Regions from separate parts of the Streptosporangium sp. NPDC020072 genome, predicted to be linked through region 1. Evidence: riboswitches for the same ligand, from Rfam matches in the RefSeq annotation. Region 1 holds a riboswitch; the other holds the start of a gene.
The links. A riboswitch is a leader RNA that binds a small molecule or an ion and turns the genes downstream of it on or off. The one in region 1 is predicted to bind glycine.
Positions count from the first base shown of each region.

Region 1 (6,212 bases):
GCGGGTGAGGGTGGACATCGACGCCTTCGAGGTCTCCCCGGGTGTCTGGGTGGCCGAGGGGGCCTCGGTCGACGCCGACGCCGTGCTCAAGGGCCCCCTGTACGTCGGCGACTACGCCAAGGTCGAGGCGGGGGCCGAACTGCGCGAGTTCACCGTGCTCGGCAGCAACGTGGTGGTCAGGGAGGGCGCCTTCCTGCACCGCGCCGTCGTCCACGACAACGTCTACGTCGGCCCGAGCGCCCACCTGCGCGGCTGCGTCGTCGGCAAGAACACCGACCTGATGACCGGGGTCAGGATCGAGGAGGGCGCCGTCGTCGGCGACGAGTGCATCATCGAGGCCGAGGCGTACGTCTCCTCGGGCGTCAAGGTCTACCCCTTCAAGACCGTGGAGGCCGGGGCGGTCGTCAACACCAGCGTCATCTGGGAGCCCAGGGGCCAGCGCAGCCTGTTCGGCCCGCGCGGCGTCTCCGGCCTGGTCAACGTGGAGATCACCCCCGAACTGTGCGTACGGCTCGCCAGCGCCTACGCGACCACGCTGAGGAAGGGCGCCTCGGTCATCACCTCCCGGGACTCCTCCCGGGCGGCCAGGGCGCTGAAGCGGGCCGTGATCAGCGCGCTGACCGCCAGCGCGATCAACGTGCTCGACCTGGAGGCGGCCCCGCTGCCCGTCTCGCGCTTCCACACCGCCAGGGAGAACGCGGTCGGCGGGATCGCGTTGCGCACCACTCCGGGCGACCCGCAGAGCGTGGACATCGTCTTCATGGACGAGCACGGCGCCGACCTCTCCCAGGGCGCCCAGCGCAAACTGGAGCGGGTCTTCTCCCGCCAGGAGTTCCGCCGCGCCTTCCCCGGGGAGATCGCCGAGCTGAGCTTCCCGGCCAGGGCGATCGAGGACTACACCTACGAGCTGCTGCGTTGCGTGGACGTCACCGGGGTGCGCGACGCCGACCTGAAGGTCGTCGTCGACTGCGCGGGCGGCACCTCCTCACTGGTGCTGCCCAGCCTCCTGGGCAGGGTCGGCGTCGAGGTGCTCACCGTCAACAACCGCCTGGACGACGCCTCGCCGACCGAGACCCTCGCCGAGCGCCGCCGGGCCCTGCAACGCCTGTCCGAGCTGGTCGGCTCGGCCAGGGCGGCCTTCGGCGTGCGCTTCGACCCGGTGGGGGAGCGGATCGCGCTCGTCGACGAGACGGGCCAGCTGATCAGCGAGGAGCGCGCCCTGCTGGTCGTGCTCGACCTGGTCGCCGCAGAGCGGCGCGGCGGCAGGGTGGCCCTGCCGGTCACCACGACCCGGGTGGCCGAGCAGGTCTGCCGCTTCCACGGTGTGCAGGTCGAGTGGACCTCGACCGCCCTGGACGCGCTGACCACCGCGGCCAGGGCGGAGGGCATGGTCTTCGCCGCGGACGGGCGGGGCGGCTTCGTGGTACCCGAGTTCGGCCCGACGGTCGACGGCCTGGCGGTGTTCCTGCGGCTGCTCGGCCTGGTCGCCAGGACCCGACTTTCGCTCAGCCAGATCGACGCCAGGATCCCGCAGGCCCGGTTGCTGCGCCGTACGGTCCCCACGCCGTGGGCCGCCAAGGGCGTGGTGATGCGCTCGGTCATCGAGGCCGCCGAGCTGTACCGGATAGACACGACCGACGGGGTGCGCGTCGTGGCGCAGGACGGCAGCTGGGCGCTGGTGCTGCCGGACCCGGCCGAGGCGGTGACCCACCTGTGGGCGGAGGCGGGGGACGTCGACTCGGCGCAGAGCCTGATCGAGCACTGGGCCAGGGTCGTGGAGGGGGCGGCGGCGACCTGAGGTCTCCCCTGGGATCCCCGGCCCGGAGAGCGCGAAAACCCAGCGCGGCGGCATGGACCGGGGCGCCGCCCGGCGGTAACTTTGTCCTCGACCGAACCCGTCCTCGAGCGTCGGACTTGATCTTTCTCGCTATTCGGTGTATGTTGCGGCATTCGCAGTCTGAGCAAATACTTGAGAAGCGATGAAGCGAGGCGCGCGTACCGAGAACCGTTGCCGCGTCCTCGCGGTAGGAGGCCGAGCCGATCGATGCCGAGCGTCTACTGCACGCAGTGCGGTCATGCCAACCCTGAGGACGCCCGTTTCTGTTCACGATGCGGGTCGCCGCTGACCAGGTTCGACTCCCCGGGAGACAGTACGTCGACGATCTCCCTGTCCGGGATCGAGGCCTACGAGGCGGAGACGGGAGAGACGCTTCTCGCCGAGCGGCAGGCCGTCGAGCAACTGCCTCCGGGCGCCGCGCTGCTCGTCGCCATGCGTGGTCCCAACGCGGGCAGCCGCTTCCTGCTGGACAGTGACCTGACCACGGTCGGACGTCACCCCGAGAGTGACATCTTCCTGGACGACATCACCGTCTCGCGGCGTCACGTCGAGTTCTACCGGCGCGGCGGAGGGGTGTTCACCGTCCGTGACGTCGGCAGCCTCAACGGCACCTACGTCAACCGCGAGCGGATCGAGGAGGTCCCGCTTTACGGCGGCGACGAGGTGCAGATCGGCAAGTTCCGCCTGGTCTTCCTCACCCGTGGCGCCGCTGGAGGATGATGAGCTCCCAGGCGGCTCGTTCGCACATGAGCATCGGGGAGGTGCTCGCCCTGTTGCAGGGCGAGTTCCCCGACGTCAGCATCTCCAAGATCCGTTTCCTGGAGGGCGAGGGGTTGATCGAGCCGGAGCGCAGTCCCTCCGGCTACCGGAAGTTCAGTTACGCCGACGTCGAGCGGCTGCGTTACATCCTCGGCGAGCAGCGCGACCGTTACCTGCCGCTGCGTGTGATCAAGGACCGGCTCGAGGCCGCGGACCGCGAGGACCGGCCGGTCACCCCTCCGCGGGCCCTTCCCGGCGAGGCGCCGCCGGAGGTTCGTCTCACCCGCAAGGAACTGCTCGCCGCCGCCGAGCTCGACGAGGAGACCCTCACCGAGCTTGAGGACTTCGGCCTGCTCGCCGCGGTCGCCCGCCACTACGACGCCGAGGCGCTGGCCGTGGCCCGCAGCGTGGGGGCACTGGCCGCCTTCGGGCTCAGGGCACGCCACCTGCGGGTCGTCAAGGCCGCGGCCGAGCGGGAGGCCACCCTCGTCGAACAGGCCATCGCGCCGTTGCTTCGCCGCCGAGGCCCGGGGGCCATCGACCGGGCCGACGAGACCGCCAAGGAGATTTCTGGTCTTCTGCTGGAATTGCACGCCTCGCTCCTGCGTTCCGCCGTGCGTGGGGGCTTGGGCCGGTGAGAACCTGACCAGGCACTCGTCCCCTCACGAGTGTTACGTTGAACAAACCGGTCATAATCCAGCGAAGACGGAGCAGCCCGTGTTGCAGATGGAGGTCGTGGGCGTTCGGGTTGAGATGCCCTCAAACCAGCCTATTGTCCTGCTGAAGGAGGCACATGGGGAGCGGTACCTGCCGATCTGGATCGGCATGACCGAGGCGACGGCGATCGCGATGGCCCAGGCCGAAGAGCCGCCACCCCGGCCACTCACCCATGACCTCTTCCGCGACGTGCTCGACGCGCTCGGCGTCCGGCTGAGCACCGTGAACATCGTCGCACTCCGTGATGGGATCTTCTTCGCCGATCTCGTGTTCTCCAACGGGGTCGAGGTGAGCGCCCGTCCTTCGGACTCCATAGCCCTGGCGTTGCGTACGGGAGCCCGTATCTTCGCCAGTGAGGACATCGTCAGGGAGGCGGGGGTGATCATTCCCGACGACCAGGAGGACGAGGTGGAGAAGTTCAGGGAGTTCCTTGACACGATCACGCCCGAGGACTTCGGTCGCGCGGGGTAGGTATTTCGGTGCATTTACGCTTCACGACGCGCCGGGGAGGGTCGTTGACTGATCTTGGCCCCAGTCCTACGGTGCAAGTGAAACCCGCGGCTGTGCGCAAACCCCCAGATCAGGCCGCGGGATGAGAGAAAGCCGGAGGTCCGCGTGGCGGTCAGCAGCGGCGAGGGTAGAAACGCCGACCAGGATGACCCGGAACGGCGCGGGGAGGCACGTCAGCGTGCGGGCGAAGAGGGCCTGCTGTTCGACGGGCAGCCGGTGAAACTGCCCGCCGACATCGGATACCGCGGTCCCACCGCCTGTGCCGCGGCCGACATCACCTATCGGCAGCTGGACTACTGGGCGCGCACCGGTCTGGTCGAGCCCACGGTCAGGGCCGCTCACGGTTCGGGTTCCCAGCGCCTGTACGGCTTCCGCGACATCCTGGTGCTCAAGGTCGTCAAACGGCTGCTCGACACGGGTGTGTCCCTCCAGCAGATCCGCATCGCCGTCCAGCACCTGCGCGACCGCGGCGTCAACGACCTGGCCCAGATCACCCTCATGAGTGACGGGGTGAGCGTGTACGAGTGCACCTCACCCGACGAGGTCATCGACCTGCTCCAGGGAGGGCAGGGTGTCTTCGGCATAGCCCTCGGCCGCGTCTGGCAGGAGGTGGAGGGCTCCCTGGCCGACCTGCCCGGAGAGCGCGCGGAGTCCGGCCAGAGCCCTTTAGGCGATCACCACGCGGATGAGCTGGCCCGTCGTCGCCGGGCTCGCCGCACCGGGTAAGGTTGTCTCGCTGCTGACTCTGCGCGGGAGAGACCCCGGCATGATCGGGGCGCCGAAGGAGCAACCTCCCCGGAATCTCTCAGGCACCCGGTACCGCGTGGGCGAGGCGACTCTGGAAAGCAGGCACGCCCGCCAGGCGCGTCTCACCGACGGGGAAAGCCTTCCACGCACCGGAAGGTGAAACTCTCAGGTCGCGATGACAGAGGGGGAGATCCGGCATACGCCCGCGCCCAGCGCCGGTCTCCAACGTCTCGGGAGGCTTCCCATGACCGACCTGTCACCGCTCAGCGAGCTGACCCCCCCGCCGTTCGCCACCCGTCACATCGGGCCCGCGGACGCCGACCAGACCCGCATGCTCGAGGCGGTCGGATTCGCCTCGACCGCCGACTTGGTCGCGGTGGCCGTCCCCGAGGCCATCAGGGCGAAGGACAGGCTCAACCTCCCGCCCGCCGCGAGCGAGACGGAGGCCATCGCCGAGCTGCGCGCCCTCGCCGGGCGCAACACCGTGCTCACCTCGATGATCGGCCTGGGCTACCACGACACGATCACCCCGGCGGTCATCCGCCGCAACCTCCTGGAGAACCCCGGCTGGTACACCGCCTACACGCCCTACCAGCCCGAGATCTCCCAGGGGCGCCTTGAGGCCCTGCTCAACTTCCAGACGGTCGTCTCCGACCTGACCGGTCTCGACGTGGCGGGCGCCTCCCTGCTGGACGAGGCCACCGCCGCCGCCGAGGCGATGACGCTGGCCCGCAGGGCGGTGCGCGGCTCCTCGAACGTGTTCGTCGTCGACGCCGGCTCGCTGCCGCAGACCAAGGCCGTGCTGCGCACCAGGGCCGAGCCGCTCGGCATCGAGCTGGTCGAGAGCGACTTCACCGAGGCCCTTCCCGACTGTTTCGGCGTGCTCGTGCAGTACCCCGGGGCCGATGGCGAGATCAGGGACTTCCGCGCGGTCGCCGAGGCCGCCCACGCGCGCGGCGCCCAGGTGGTGGCCGCCGCCGACCTGCTGGCCCTGACCCTGCTGGCCGCCCCCGGCGAGCTCGGCGCCGACATCGCGATCGGCTCCTCGCAGCGCTTCGGCGTCCCGCTGGGCTTCGGCGGCCCGCACGCCGCCTACATGGCCGTCCGCGACGGCCTGCAGCGGCAGATGCCCGGCCGTCTGGTCGGCGTCTCCCAGGACGCCGACGGCCGCCCCGCCTACCGCCTGGCGCTGCAGACCCGTGAGCAGCACATCCGCAGGGAGAAGGCGACCAGCAACATCTGCACCGCGCAGGTGCTGCTCGCGGTCATCGCGGGCATGTACGCCGTCTACCACGGCCCCGAGGGCCTTCGCAGGATCGCCAGGCGCGTCCACCGGCACGCCGTCGTGCTGGCCGCGGGCCTGCGCCACGGAGGCGTCGAGGTCGTCCACGACGCCTTCTTCGACACCGTGCTCGCCCGGGTGCCCGGCCGCGCCGCCCGGATCGTGGCCGCGGCCCGCGACAACGGCGTCAACCTGCGCCTGGTCGACGCCGACCACGTCGGTGTCACCTGCGACGAGCGGACCGAGCAGCTCCACCTGGAGCAGGTCCTGGCCGCCTTCGAGGTCAGCGGCGCCGTACTGACCGACCTGGACGCCGCGGCGCACGACGCGCTGCCCGAGGGGCTGGCGCGCACCGGCGAC
Region 1 is NZ_JBEYAB010000032.1:6,465-12,676, reverse strand. It holds gene ABZ470_RS41505 (mannose-1-phosphate guanyltransferase) at 1-1,798, shown strand, start outside; gene ABZ470_RS41500 (FHA domain-containing protein) at 2,045-2,557, shown strand; gene ABZ470_RS41495 (MerR family transcriptional regulator) at 2,584-3,234, shown strand; gene ABZ470_RS41490 (bifunctional nuclease family protein) at 3,314-3,784, shown strand; gene ABZ470_RS41485 (MerR family transcriptional regulator) at 4,019-4,549, shown strand; glycine riboswitch at 4,564-4,655, shown strand; gene gcvP (aminomethyl-transferring glycine dehydrogenase) at 4,815-6,212, shown strand, end outside.

Region 2 (6,212 bases), on a different contig from region 1:
TTCGCCGGTCAGGCCGAGAAGGACGGCCTTGTCGCTGCCGTGGCCCTTGCCGGTCAGGCCGAGTGAGCCGTAGAGGATGACCTCGACCCGGGTGGTCTTGTCGAGCAGGCCGTCGTGGTCGAGCCCTCTGGCGAACCTGTGGGCGGCGGCCATCGGGCCGCCGGTGTGCGAGCTGGACGGGCCGATACCGATCTTGAAGAGGTCGAAGACGCTGATCGCCATTGATCTGCCCTGCCTTTGCGCTGTCCCGCGGTCGTGATCACGCGCGCCGGTGGACGCGCGTGATCACGACGCAAGATTAGATATTTCAGGATTCGCCCGAAGTGAGTGCCGTGTACTCCTCGGGGGACAGCAGGTCCTCCGGGTCACCCTCAAGCCGGACGCGGAACAGCCAGCCGTCGCCATAGGGGTCACTGTTGACCAGCGAGGGGTCGTCGACGACGGCCTCGTTGACCTCGACGACCTCACCGCCGACCGGCGCGAAGATGTCGCTCACCGACTTGGTCGACTCGACCTCGCCGACCGCCTCACCCGCGGTGAGCGAGGAACCGGCCTCGGGCAACTGGACGAAGACCACGTCACCGAGGGCGTTGGCGGCGTAGGCGGTGATGCCGACGGTCAGGGTCAGGCCGTCATCTATGCCCGAGATCCACTCGTGCTCCTTGGTGTAGTGCAGCTCCTCGGGAATGTCACTCACTTTTTCCTCCTGTAGAAAGGCAGCTCAACGACCTCGACCGGCTCGTGACTGCCCCGGATGTCCACGGCCAGTCCAGCGGACGTTCCGTTGTCCACGTAGGCCATGGCGATCGGCCTGCCCAGGGTCTGGGAAGGCGCTCCGCTGGTCACCTCTCCGACGACGACGCCGTCGCCGGAGACCACCGGATACCCGTGGCGGGGCACCCTGCGGCCGGTCGCGATCAGTCCCACCAGGCGGCGGGCCGGGGGGACGTCCTTGAGCGGCTCAAGGGCGGCCCTGCCGACGAAGTCGCCTGGTTTGTCAAACCTCACCACACGGCCGAGCCCCGCGTCGAACGGGGTGAGATCAGCGGAGAGCTCGTTGCCGTACAGCGGCATCCCCGCCTCAAGACGGAGGGTGTCACGCGCCGAAAGCCCGGCGGGCAGCAGGCCGTACGGCTCGCCCGCCTTGGTGAGCGCGGCCCACAGCGGCTCGGCGTCGTCGGCGGCGACGAACAGCTCGAAGCCGTCCTCGCCGGTGTAGCCGGTGCGGGCGACGAGGGCGGAGAGCCCGGCGACGGTCGCGGGAAGGCCCGCGTAGTACTTCAGGCCGTCGAGGTCGGCGTCGGTGAGCCCGCCCAGGATCTCGCGGGAGCGCGGCCCCTGTACCGCGACCAGCGCGTACTGCTCGGAGCGGTCCTCGACCGCGGCCTCGAAGGCCCCGGCGCGCTCGGTCAGCTCGGCGGCGACCCGGGGGTAGTTGGAGGCGTTGGCGACGACCATGAACTCCTGGTCGGCCAGGCGGTAGACGATCAGGTCGTCGAGCACGCCGCCCTGGGGATCGACGATCATCGTGTAGCGGGCGCGTCCCGGCTCAAGGGCGGAGATGTGACCGACGAGCGCGTAGTCGAGGGCCTCGCCTGCCTGCGGGCCCGTCACGAAGATCTCTCCCATGTGGGAGAGGTCGAACAGGCCGGCCGCCTGGCGGACCGCGTTGTGCTCGGCGGACTCGCTTCCGTAGCGCAGCGGCATCAGCCAGCCCGCGAAGTCGGTCAGCGTCGCGCCGAGGGCCTCGTGAACACCGCGCAGCGGCGTGGGTCGGGACATGTTCGCACCTCAGACAGGGGTCGGATGAGAAGCATCCTCCCCCTCTGTCATGGATGCCTGAGAGCTTCGCCCGATTTTTGCCGGACTTTCACCTTCGGCGAGGCCGTACGGCCTGCTTTCCAGAGGCACCTACCCACGCGGTCCTTTGCCTTGAGAGGTTTGCGGGGAGGGCTTGCTCCTTCAGGGGTCCTGGCCTGGATGTCAGGACGCTCTCCCGCGCGGGCTCGTCGGTGTCCCGGCCAGCCTAACCGTAGGCGAGGGCCGAGCGAAATCCCCGGGTCGGGACAGAGTGTCCGGTTAGGCGTGATCATGACGGCTCTCGCATAACCTGAAGGTGCAGTGGGGGATTTGTTCCAACATCGAATCGTGGAAACAGGACGGCTACCGCTCTTCTGTTTCTTCGTCGCGCTGATCGTCGCCTTCGTCTTCACCCGCATCAACGTCCGGCTCATCCGCGCCAAGATCGGCTGGTTCGGCAACGTCAGCGTCGGCGACATGCACATCCACCATGTGGTGTTCGGCGTGGTGCTGACGATGCTCGGCGGGGTCTCCGGCCTGCTCGTCTCCGGCGTCTCCCAGGGGTGGTACGCCCTGACCGCGGCCGTCTTCGGGGTGGGCGCCGCCCTCATCCTGGACGAGTTCGCGCTGATCCTGCACCTGCACGACGTCTACTGGGAGGAGGAGGGCCGCACGTCGGTCGACGCGGTGTTCATCGCGATCGCCGTCACCGGTCTGCTCCTGCTCGGCCTGCGCCCGCTGGGCTGGGAGCGGCCGGACGGCACGCCGCAGGGGACGTGGCTGGCGGTCGGCTTCCTCGTGCTCAATCTCATGCTCGCCGTGGTCACCCTGCTGAAGGGGAAGATCTGGACGGGCATGGTCGGTCTGTTCGTCCCGCTGCTGCTGATCGTCGGGGCGCTGCGGCTGGCCCGGCCCGGCTCCCCCTGGGCCCACTGGTTCTTCGCCCCGGGCTCCCGAAGGCCGAGGCCCTGGAAACTGGCCAGGGCGCAGCGCCGTGAGGAGCGCTGGCGCCGCCCGGCCATCAAGGTCAAGATCGCCTTCCAGGAGTTCGTCTCCGGCCGTCACGACCTGCCCTCCTCCCGCCTGCGGCCACGCCGCTGACCTCGGTGAACCGCCGTGCCGTACTGTCGCGCGCCCGGTGAAACTAATCTCATTAGACAGAAGCTAATGGGATTAGTTACAGTCTAGGGACTCTAGGAGAGAGGGGCGCGTATGGCGCGGGCCGGGTTGACGACGGATCGGGTGACGCTCGCCGGTGCCGAACTGGCCGACGAGGTCGGGTTCGACCGGCTGACCATGTCGGCGGTGGCACGACGGCTCGGGGTGAAGGACGCCAGCCTCTACGCGCACGTTCGCGGCCTTGAGGACCTGCGCGGCCGGATCGCCCTGCTGGCGGCCGACGAGAAGAGCGTCCGCATCGCGGAGGCCACCGCGGGGCTGGCGGGCAGGGACGCGCTGGTCGCGTACGCGACCGCCTACCGGGACTACGCCCGCGAACACCCGGGCCGCTACATGGCGACGCAGATCCCCACGGAGATCGACCCCGAGCTCCTGGCCGCGGCGCGCGGGCCGCGGCGCGCGATCGAGCTGACCTACGGCATGTTGCGCGCCTACGCCCTCGGGGAGCCCGACCTGACCGACGCGGTACGGCTGCTGCGCAGCATGCTGCACGGCTTCATCAGCCTTGAGGCGGCGGGCGGGTTCGCGCACTCGCGCCCGGCCGAGGAGTCGTGGTCACGCTGCCTCGACGCCCTGCACACCCTCCTGGAGCGCTGGCCCGCCGATCACGAACCACACGGTGAAGGAAAGAGGACATGACCGAGACGACCACCGGACGCCTGCGTGTGGACGGCGCCGAGCTGTACTACGAGGTGCGGGGGCGCGGGCCGCTCCTGCTGCTGATCCCCGGCGGCACCGGCGGCGCCGCCTCCTTCGAGGAGATCGTCGACGACCTGGCCGCCGACCGCACGGTCGTCACCTACGACCCGCGCGGCCTGTCCAACAGCCCTCTGGACGACCCGGCGGCGCCTCAGCGGGTGGAACAGCACGCCGAGGACGCCCTCGGGCTGATCGACCTGCTGTCCCCCGGGGAGCCCGTCAGCGTGGCGGGCTGCAGCTCGGGGGCGATCGTCGCGATGCGCCTGCTCACCGCCCACCCCGGGCGGGTCGCACGTGTCGTGGCGCACGAGCCGCCGCTGGCCGAGGTGCTGCCGGACGCCGCCGAGCACCGCGCGATGCTCGCCCGTGTCCGGGAGGCCTTCGACCGGGAGGGGCCGATGGCCGCGGCGACCGTGCTCGCGGCCGGTCTCAGGCGGCCGGGGGAGAGCGCCGGCGCGCGGCCCGCCGCCGAGCTGTCCCCCAGGGCGGCCGCGCGCGTCGAACGGTCGATGGCCGACGCCCCCTACTTCATCGGGCGTGTCATCCCGAGCTTCATGGCCCACGTCCCGGACGTGGACCGGCTGCGGGCCCTGTCGGACCGGCTCGTGCTCGCGGCCGGGGCGGACTCCCACGGCGAACTGCCCTACCGTCCCGCGGCCCTCCTGGCGGAGCGGTTCGGCACGGAGCTGGTCCACTTCCCCGGCGGGCACACGGGGCTCAGCACCCACCCCGCCGAGTTTGGGAAGCTGCTTCGCGAGGTGCTCGACGCCCGGTGAAACCGGGGCGCGGCGTCCACCGGCCGAGCGGAAAACAGAGAGAAGACCGTCGGGGCCGTACGGCATGATGCCGCCCATGGATCACACTCGCTATCTCGACCTGATCCGCGCCGACGGTGATCTCCTGCTCGCGGCCGCGGAGCGGGGGCTGGACGCCCGGGTGCCGTCGTGCCCCGGCTGGACCGGCCGTGACCTGCTCCACCACGTCGGAGGGGTCTACGACCACAAGGTCCTGTGCATGCGGCTCGGGCGTGACCCGCAGAAGGCCGAGCGGACGCCGCTGCCCGGCGACGCCGCGCTCAGGGACTGGTTCCTCTCCCAGCGTGAGACGCTGCTCGACCAGCTCGTCATGCGCGGGCCGGGCGCGCCCTCCCACACCTGGTTCCCGCCGGACCAGACGGTCGGCTTCTGGTACCGCAGGATGGCCCACGAGACGGTGGTCCACCGGATCGACGCCGAGTTGATTGACGGGGGGCCGACCCCGGTCGACCCCGAGCTGGCGGCCGACGGCGTCGACGAGCTGCTCGGTTTCATCACCCACGACTTCGGCGGCAGGCCCGAACGGGAGCAGGGCGTCGGCCGTACGGTCGTGCTGGGTTGCGGGGACCGGGAGTGGGCGCTGACGCTGCGCGCGGACCGCGCGGTGTGGGCGAAGGAGGGGGCGACGCCGGACGCGCGGATCGACGGCGAGCCGGAGGATCTCCTGCTCCACCTGTGGAACCGGCGCGGGGCGGGCGGCAACTCCCTCAGGAGCTCCGGTGACGTGGACGCGCTCGCCGGGCTGTGGGCGCGCCTGCAGGAGGAGACCCAGTAGGCGGTCCGGGGTCGTTCACGCGGCGCCGATGAGGCTCCGCACGGTCAGGCCGAGACCGAGCAGCATGACGGCCACGGCGGTGCCGATCGGCAGGAGCGAGGACAGGCGGCTCGCCACGCCGTTTCCCCCGGCCGCCAGGCGGCCGAGGCGCCCGGCGAGTTTGACCAGCAGCAGCCCGGTGAGGGTGAGCGTGCCCGCCATGCCGAGGCCGTACGCCAGGATCAGCGCGATCCCGAACCATGTGCGGCCGAGGCCGATCGCGCCCAGCAGGACGACGAGCGCCGAGGGGCTGGGCACCAGCCCTCCGGCCACGCCCAGGCCGACCAGCCCGCGCCGGGAGCGGGGCGTCGGCTCGCGGGGGAGGTCCTCCTCGGCCCGCCGTTCGAGGACGGCGACCGGCGCGTACCCGTGGGCCGCACCGCCGGGGACCTCCCGGACGGGGGAACGCCGGGGAACGACGGGGGCACGGCCGTGGGTGTGGCCGTGCCCGTGACCGTGGGCGGGGGCCTCGCCGGTGCGGTGGGCATGCCAGGCGGAGCGCAGCAACCCGGCCCCGACCAGGGTGATCAGCAGACCGCTGACCAGGCCGAGCCAGGCGAGCACCGCCTCGCCGGTGAGCGCGGACAGGACGGTCAGCAGCAGACCGGCCACCAGGACGCCGACGGTGTGGGTCACGGTGACGGTCGCGCCGACGATCAGCGCGTCACGCGGACGTCCCCGTCTGCCCGCCAGGTAGGCGGCCATGATGGTTTTGCCGTGTCCCGGGATGAGGGCGTGCCCGGCGCCCAGCGCGACGGCCATGAGCACCGAGAGCAGCACGAGCGGCGCGGTCGGCGAGTCGGTGCCGACCAGGCCGGTGAAGGTGTGGTCGAGCCAGGCCGTCACACCGCCGAGCGGACCGCCGGACAGCCCGGACAGGTCGGACGGCCCGGGCGTCGGGGACG
Region 2 is NZ_JBEYAB010000002.1:126,591-132,802, reverse strand. It holds gene ABZ470_RS03910 (L-serine ammonia-lyase) at 1-222, opposite strand, end outside; gene gcvH (glycine cleavage system protein GcvH) at 308-697, opposite strand; gene gcvT (glycine cleavage system aminomethyltransferase GcvT) at 694-1,782, opposite strand; glycine riboswitch at 1,824-1,908, opposite strand; glycine riboswitch at 1,911-2,009, opposite strand; gene ABZ470_RS03895 (hypothetical protein) at 2,149-2,901, shown strand; gene ABZ470_RS03890 (TetR/AcrR family transcriptional regulator) at 3,013-3,618, shown strand; gene ABZ470_RS03885 (alpha/beta hydrolase) at 3,615-4,454, shown strand; gene ABZ470_RS03880 (maleylpyruvate isomerase family mycothiol-dependent enzyme) at 4,531-5,268, shown strand; gene ABZ470_RS03875 (High-affinity nickel-transporter) at 5,284-6,212, opposite strand, start outside.
Region 2: linked by a shared signal. The riboswitch ahead of gcvT (glycine cleavage system aminomethyltransferase GcvT) and the one ahead of gcvP (aminomethyl-transferring glycine dehydrogenase) in region 1 are both predicted to bind glycine.